Regions from separate parts of the Silvimonas sp. genome, predicted to be linked through region 2. Evidence: predicted binding sites of a transcription regulator. Region 2 holds the regulator's gene; each other region holds the start of a gene.
The links. The regulator sigma-54, encoded in region 2, starts transcription at its own class of promoters, with help from an activator protein. The targets are predictions, from matches to a motif close to CTGGCACGCTTCATGCTT.
Positions count from the first base shown of each region.

Region 1: the regulator sigma-54 is predicted to act here: its motif matches at 621-638, upstream of P4L78_RS14595 (type II asparaginase).
Region 3: the regulator sigma-54 is predicted to act here: its motif matches at 949-966, upstream of glnA (type I glutamate--ammonia ligase).

Region 1 is NZ_JARLJK010000122.1:406,456-408,730, reverse strand. It holds gene P4L78_RS14605 (hypothetical protein) at 1-60, shown strand, start outside; gene P4L78_RS14600 (cupin domain-containing protein) at 154-516, opposite strand; gene P4L78_RS14595 (type II asparaginase) at 799-1,866, shown strand; gene dnaB (replicative DNA helicase) at 2,234-2,275, opposite strand, start outside.
Region 2 is NZ_JARLJK010000009.1:103,162-105,436, reverse strand. It holds gene lptB (LPS export ABC transporter ATP-binding protein) at 1-244, shown strand, start outside; gene P4L78_RS00695 (RNA polymerase factor sigma-54) at 305-1,714, shown strand; gene hpf (ribosome hibernation-promoting factor, HPF/YfiA family) at 1,761-2,090, shown strand.
Region 3 is NZ_JARLJK010000131.1:54,933-57,207, reverse strand. It holds gene aroE (shikimate dehydrogenase) at 1-44, opposite strand, end outside; gene P4L78_RS15440 (rhodanese-like domain-containing protein) at 201-653, opposite strand; gene glnA (type I glutamate--ammonia ligase) at 1,070-2,275, shown strand, end outside.

The DNA of each region.
Region 1 (2,275 bases), on a different contig from region 2:
TTCGCACCGTTCTATCTGTTTGCGCCATACAACGCGTTGGTGGTTGAGCAGCGCCACTAAGCGGTTTGATGCATCGCATCATGCGTACAGATAACGAAAAGGCCCGGTTTTCCGGGCCTTTTCTGTTGTTGGCTACTCCTTCGCCCCGCCTGTTTAGCCCGCGTTACGTTCCAGCACCACAAAATACTTTTTCACCGGCTCGACCACTTCAAACTGGCCTTTGAAGCCAGCCGGGATAACCAGCGCCTCACCCGCCCGCACTTCCACCACCTCTCCGTTTTCATCATGCACGCGGGCCAAGCCTTCGATGATGCTGAAGAACTCTTCTTCATTCGGGCCAAACTCAATCCGCCAGCTACCCGGCTCGGACGCCCAGATTCCGCTCGAAAATTCTTTGGATGCATTTTCGTAGTGCAGCCAGGTGGTGCGCTGTGGGTTGCCAGACACCAGACGCTCCGGCCGGGGATGATCAACGATGGCTTGCGGCGACTGCTGGGAGAAGGCGATGACTTTCACAATTATTCCTTTTTAATCAAAAAATTAGATCAGAAATCAACCACTGGATATGCAATTGGTATTAACGTTTTCCCTGACAGTGCTTTCGACAATGTTGTCAGCCAAGGGCACGGATCATGCTTTTAATCACCCATATAAACTGCCACGTGCCTTGCTGCACCATGTTTTATCAACGGTCTGCAGTCCTGGCTGAGCATGCCGCAAGCGCCGACAGTTTATTGAGTTGATCGATGTTTGACCAAAAGCGTCACCCTACCTGAAAACCCATGTCTGGAGATACGCATGCTCACCAAGATGCTGCAACGCGCACTATTTGTCGCCATCACGTGTAGTTCTGTTGTGGTTTACGCCGCCGACAAACTGCCCAATGTGGTGATCCTTGCCACGGGTGGCACCATCGCCGGGACTGGCGCCACCAGCACGACCACGGTGGGTTATACCGCAGCCAAGGTCGGCGTGGAAAAGCTGATCGAAGCGGTGCCAGAATTAAAGCAAGTGGCCAATGTTTCTGGCGAGCAGGTATTCCAGATTGCCAGTGAGAACATGACCAACGAGAACTGGCTGGTGCTGGCCAAGCGAGTGAACGAATTGCTCAAGCAAAGCAGCGTGGATGGCATTGTCATCACTCACGGCACCGACACCATCGAAGAAACGGCGTATTTCCTCAATTTGACCGTGAAGAGCAAAAAGCCAGTAGTGATTGTGGGTTCCATGCGCCCTTCCACTGCCATCAGCGCCGACGGCCCGATCAACCTGTATAACGCGGTGGCCGTTGCTGGCAGCCCGGACTCGGTCAATCGTGGCGTGCTGGTGGCCATGAACGACGAAATCCTCGGCGCTCGTGATGTCACCAAGACCAACACCATGCTTGCCAACACCTTCCGCTCGCCGGAACTGGGCGACTTGGGCTATATCGTTTCCGGCAAACCGCAGTTTTATCGTGCCACCACCAAAAAGCACACTTGGGAAACCGAGTTTGACGTATCAAAGATGGAGCATCTGCCCGCCATCGACATCGCCTATGGTTCGGCCAACGCCAATACCATCGCAATTGATGCGTTTGTTGCCGCTGGTGATGTCGGTATCGTTTATGCCGGTACCGGTGACGGCAGTCTGTCCACGCCCGTACGCGCCCGCCTGACCGAATTGCGCCAGAAAGGCATCTACATCCTGCGCTCATCCCGGGTCGGCAACGGCCCCACCCTGCGTAATGGCGAGAACGATGACGACAAAACTGACTTCGTCGTCTCCGACACCCTCAGCCCGCAAAAAGCCCGCATCTTGCTGATGCTGGCGCTGACCAAGACCAAAGATACCAAAGAGATTCAGCGGATGTTTTATACGTATTGAGTGGAAGAGTATGGCGCGAGAGCGAGGTTGTCTCGCTCTTGCTGGCTGAAGTGAGGAGATAGGGGTTAGCTTGGTCATCATTGCCACCCCGGATTCTCGCTTCGCTTCATCCGGGCTACGTGCTTTTCGCATTCCCAGCCTCGGCGGCCCACGGTGAACGTCGCCGCTGGATTCCCGCCTTCGCGGGAAGGACGATGTAATTGGTGTGCATGGCGGCTCTGCTGTTGCTGTTGCAATTAACTCTGGCATACCACACCGCAAATCACGCCGACCGAGAGCCGGAGACCTTAGGCTCCGGCCGACTGAGGGAACGCAGATTGCTCCCGCCCTACCCGCCAGACCCAAACAACTACTGCGTCAAACCCACTTACTCCAGATCCCCCGACCAGCCATCCGGTTTCACCAACGC
Region 2 (2,275 bases):
GGATGAACCCTTTGCCGGGGTCGATCCGATTGCGGTGATGGATATCCAGCGCATCATTGCTTATCTGCGCGACCGCGGTATCGGCGTGCTGATTACCGACCATAACGTGCGCGAAACGCTGGGGATTTGTGATCGGGCGTACATTATCTCTGAAGGCTCCGTGATGGCATCCGGGCATCCGGCCGAAATCATTGCCAACGAACAAGTGCGCAAGGTTTACCTGGGCGAACATTTCCGCATGTAACCGCGCCATGCACAAAGCGCCGATCAACCGCCACCCTCTTTGTCTGGATATAAACGCAGCATGAAGCAATCCCTTCAACTGCGTCTTTCGCAGCAACTGAACCTCACCCCGCAGCTGCAGCAGTCGATCAAGCTGTTGCAGTTGTCCACACTCGATTTTCAGACGGAAATCGAGCGTTACCTGCTGGAAAATCCGCTGCTGGAACAAGATGGTGGGGGCAGCAACCCTTCCGACAGTCCCGAACCTGTTTCCGGCGAGAGCGACAGCACCCCGCAAGAACCGGCCTACGATGGCAGCGGCGACGACATGAACTGGGGTAGCGGCACCGGCAATGCGCGCAACGGTGACGATGATGACGACTTCGATCCGGCCACCCAGGTCGCCAAAGAGCTGACGCTGCGCGAGCATCTGCTGGATCAAGCCGGGGTGCTGCGTTTGCCCGAGCGCGACCATGCTGCCCTGGCTTTCATGATCGACGCAGTGGACGATGAGGGATTTTTACCAATGTCCCTCGAAGAATTACTGGAACAAATCCCGCTGGAGATCGTCACACATCTGGAGCTTGAAATTGATGACCTGGCCGTAGCACTGGCCAGACTCAAGCAGTTTGATCCCGTTGGGGTGGGTGCCCGCAATACTGCGGAGGCTTTGGGCCTGCAGTTGCGCCTGGTTGCACCTTCTCCCGCTTGCGAGCTGGCACGACAGATCGTCGGACAACATCTCGATTTATTGGCCGGGCGTGACTACACTAAGCTCAAAAGGTTACTGAAATGTGACGACGCGGCACTGAAAGCCGCGCAAAGTGTGATCACCAGTCTGAATCCGCGCCCGGCAGCACAATGGGCGGCATTGACACCACGTTACGTTGTACCTGACGTACTGGTGCAAAAGATCAAGGGGCAATGGCAGGTGAGACTCAATCCAGCCGCGATGCCGCGGTTGCGCATCAATCAAGTCTATGCAGATATCCTGCAACGTAGCGAAGGCGGTGTGCTGGCGCGCGAGTTGCAAGAAGCCAAATGGCTGGTGAAAAGCGTGCAACAACGCTTTGAAACCATTCTGCGGGTCGCTCAGGCCATCGTTGAACGCCAGCGTGCGTTTTTCGAACATGGTGAAGTCGCCATGCGCCCGCTCGTCCTGCGCGATATCGCCATGGAACTGGATCTGCATGAATCCACCGTGTCCCGCGTTACCACCCAGAAATACATGACCAGCCCGCGTGGGCTGCTGGAGTTCAAATACTTCTTCGGCAGTCACGTTGACACCGAAGCTGGTGGCGAATGTTCGGCCACTGCCATCAAAGCGCTCATCAAACAGATGATCCAGAACGAAGACAAAACCCGGCCGCTCTCAGATAGCGCCATTGCCGAAGCTTTATCCGGGCAAGGGATCGTGGTTGCGCGGCGAACCGTTGCCAAGTACAGGGAGGGCATGAACGTTCCACCCGTCAATCTGCGCAAAAACCTGTAGCCCTTATCGGTGCAGTGTCTTAATGGCTTACCAGAAGGAGAATGCCATGAACCTCAACATCAGCGGACATCACGTTGAAGTGACCCCGGCCTTACGGGAATACGTTACCAGCAAGCTCGACCGGATAACGCGACACTTCGACCAGGTTGTAGACGTCAGCACGATTCTGTCTGTAGAAAAATTGCAGCAGAAAGCCGATGTCACAGTGCGGGTTCGCGGAAAAGACATCCACGTTGAGGCATCAGACAAGGATATGTATGCGGCCATTGATTTACTGGTCGACAAACTTGATCGGCAGATTGTGAAACACAAAGAATGCTTGATGGATCATCGCGGCGAAGCGATCAAACATCAGCAAACCGTCGAAGAGGAATGACTTTCCGGCATTAACCAGTCCTTTGATACAACAAACGGGAGCCAATAATACTGGTTCCCGTTTTTGTTTATGCATTCTGGGCGGTACAATAGTATTGGTTGTGCAGTGCAATGGCACGTTAATGGGGCAAGATTGCGCTGTCCTGGCTAATAAATTGCGCAATACTTATCAAATTGCACCGTAAA
Region 3 (2,275 bases), on a different contig from region 2:
GATTTGCTGTGGGCAATCGGGTTGCCGATAACGACGTAGCGCATGGTGTATGGGGAGAATAAATCAGAGGTGAAGTGTGATTATGAAAGACTGGTGACGCGGTCCTGTCCAGTGCGGCAAGCGAAGGGTTTGACGCCTTGGGTTCATCCCCAGCGCCTCACCCATCTCGCTTTTAACATCCCGGGTTATCGGGATGCCCGTTACCCTTGAACCCAAGGCAAACCGCGACCTTTCCAGCCGTTTCTCTTGCCGCGATGTTGTTGCTCGTCCTTGTCACCCTCAAATCCTTCGAGGATGTTGTAGACCTCGCTGTAGCCGTGTTTGGCGGCCAGCACCGCCGCATCGTGCGAGCGCGCGCCAGAGCGGCACATGAACAACACCACGTTTTGCGGATCGACCTGCGCTTTTAACTGGGTGAGAAACTCCGGATTCAAAGCCATGTCGGGATAACGTTTCCATTCAATCAGCAAGGCATCGGGCACCACGCCCACAAACTGCCATTCCGCATGGGTGCGCACATCCACCACTTTGGTGCCTGGCACCTCGTGCAGCAGCGCAAATGCCTCATCCGGCGTGAGTGCGCCCGAATAAGCAAGACCCGATTCGGCCGCTCTCTGGCGGGCTTTTTCCAGAATGGTGCTAACGGTACTCATGGCTGATTCCTTTGCGTTGACTCTATCTCGTTTTCAAAACGTCAACTGGAGTGGTCCGGGCCAGCGCCATTTGCCAGCCGTGCCACCCAATTTTTTCATGCCGTTTTCTGCATTCTAGCCCTGTTGCGCAGCGCCTGCGTGATTGTGACACGGTGCACGGCATGCACAGATTTGCCGCAACAAAACGCACCATAACGGTGCCTTTCGTTGAATTGCGCACCAAATCGGATTGCATAGGTAAAACCCGCAATAGCCGATTTCTTGTGGCACAATGGCTGTCGGCGGGGTTAACACCCTGGCACACTTTCTGCTTCATAGCGTTCCGACCCGAGCCGGTCTTACTCGAACAAACCTTGCATGGCCGGCGACGAGACAACACTCACTTCAAACTATCTCTTGCACCAAGGAGAGCTCAGATGGCGGTAGCCGACGTACTCAAGCTGATCAAGGAAAACGACATCAAGTTCGTTGACCTTCGTTTCACCGACACTATTGGTAAAGAACAGCACGTAACTGTGCCGTCGCATGTAGTCGACGAAGAATGGTTCGAAACCGGCCACGCATTTGATGGTTCGTCCATCACCGGCTGGAAGGGCATTCAGGCTTCGGACATGCTGCTGATGGCTGATCCGGCCACTGCCAACATTGATCCGTTCTACGACGAACCGACCGTGTTCATGACATGTGACGTGATCGAGCCAGCTACCGGCAAGGGCTATGACCGCGACCCACGTTCGCTGGCCAAGCGCGCTGAAGCCTACCTGAAGGCTTCGGGTATTGGTGACACAGCTTACTTCGGTCCAGAACCAGAATTCTTCATTTTTGATAACGTTCGCTGGAACGCAGATCTGTCCGGTTCGTTCGTCAAGATCGGTTCGGAAGAAGGCGCCTGGGCTACTGGCCTGGAATTTGAAGGCGGCAACATGGGCCACCGCCCACGCCTGAAAGGCGGTTACTTCCCGGTTCCTCCGGTCGACAGCCATCAAGACATCCGCGCCTCCATGGTGCTGGTACTTGAAGAACTGGGCATCCCGGTTGAAGTGTTCCACCACGAAGTGGCAAACGCTGGCCAGAACGAAATCGGCACCAAGTTCAGCACCCTGACCCAACGCGCTGACTGGACTCAAGTTCTGAAGTACGTGGTGCATAACGTTGCTCACCAGTACGGAAAGACCGCTACTTTCATGCCAAAACCTATCGTTGGCGACAACGGTTCGGGCATGCACGTGCACCAGTCGATCTGGAAAGATGGCAAGAACCTGTTCGCAGGTAACGGCTACGCTGGCCTGTCTGAAACTGCCCTGTTCTACATCGGCGGTATCATCAAGCACGCTCGCGCACTGAACGCCATCACCAACCCGGGTACCAACTCGTACAAGCGTCTGGTTCCGCATTATGAAGCACCGGTGAAACTGGCTTACTCCGCCAAGAACCGTTCTGCTTCGATCCGTATCCCGCACGTTGCGTCCGACAAGGGCCGTCGTATCGAGACTCGCTTCCCGGATCCATTGGCCAACCCGTACCTGTGCTTCGCTGCACTGATGATGGCTGGTCTGGATGGTATCCAGAACAAGATCCATCCTGGCGATCCTGCAGACAAGAACCTGTACGATCTGCCGCCA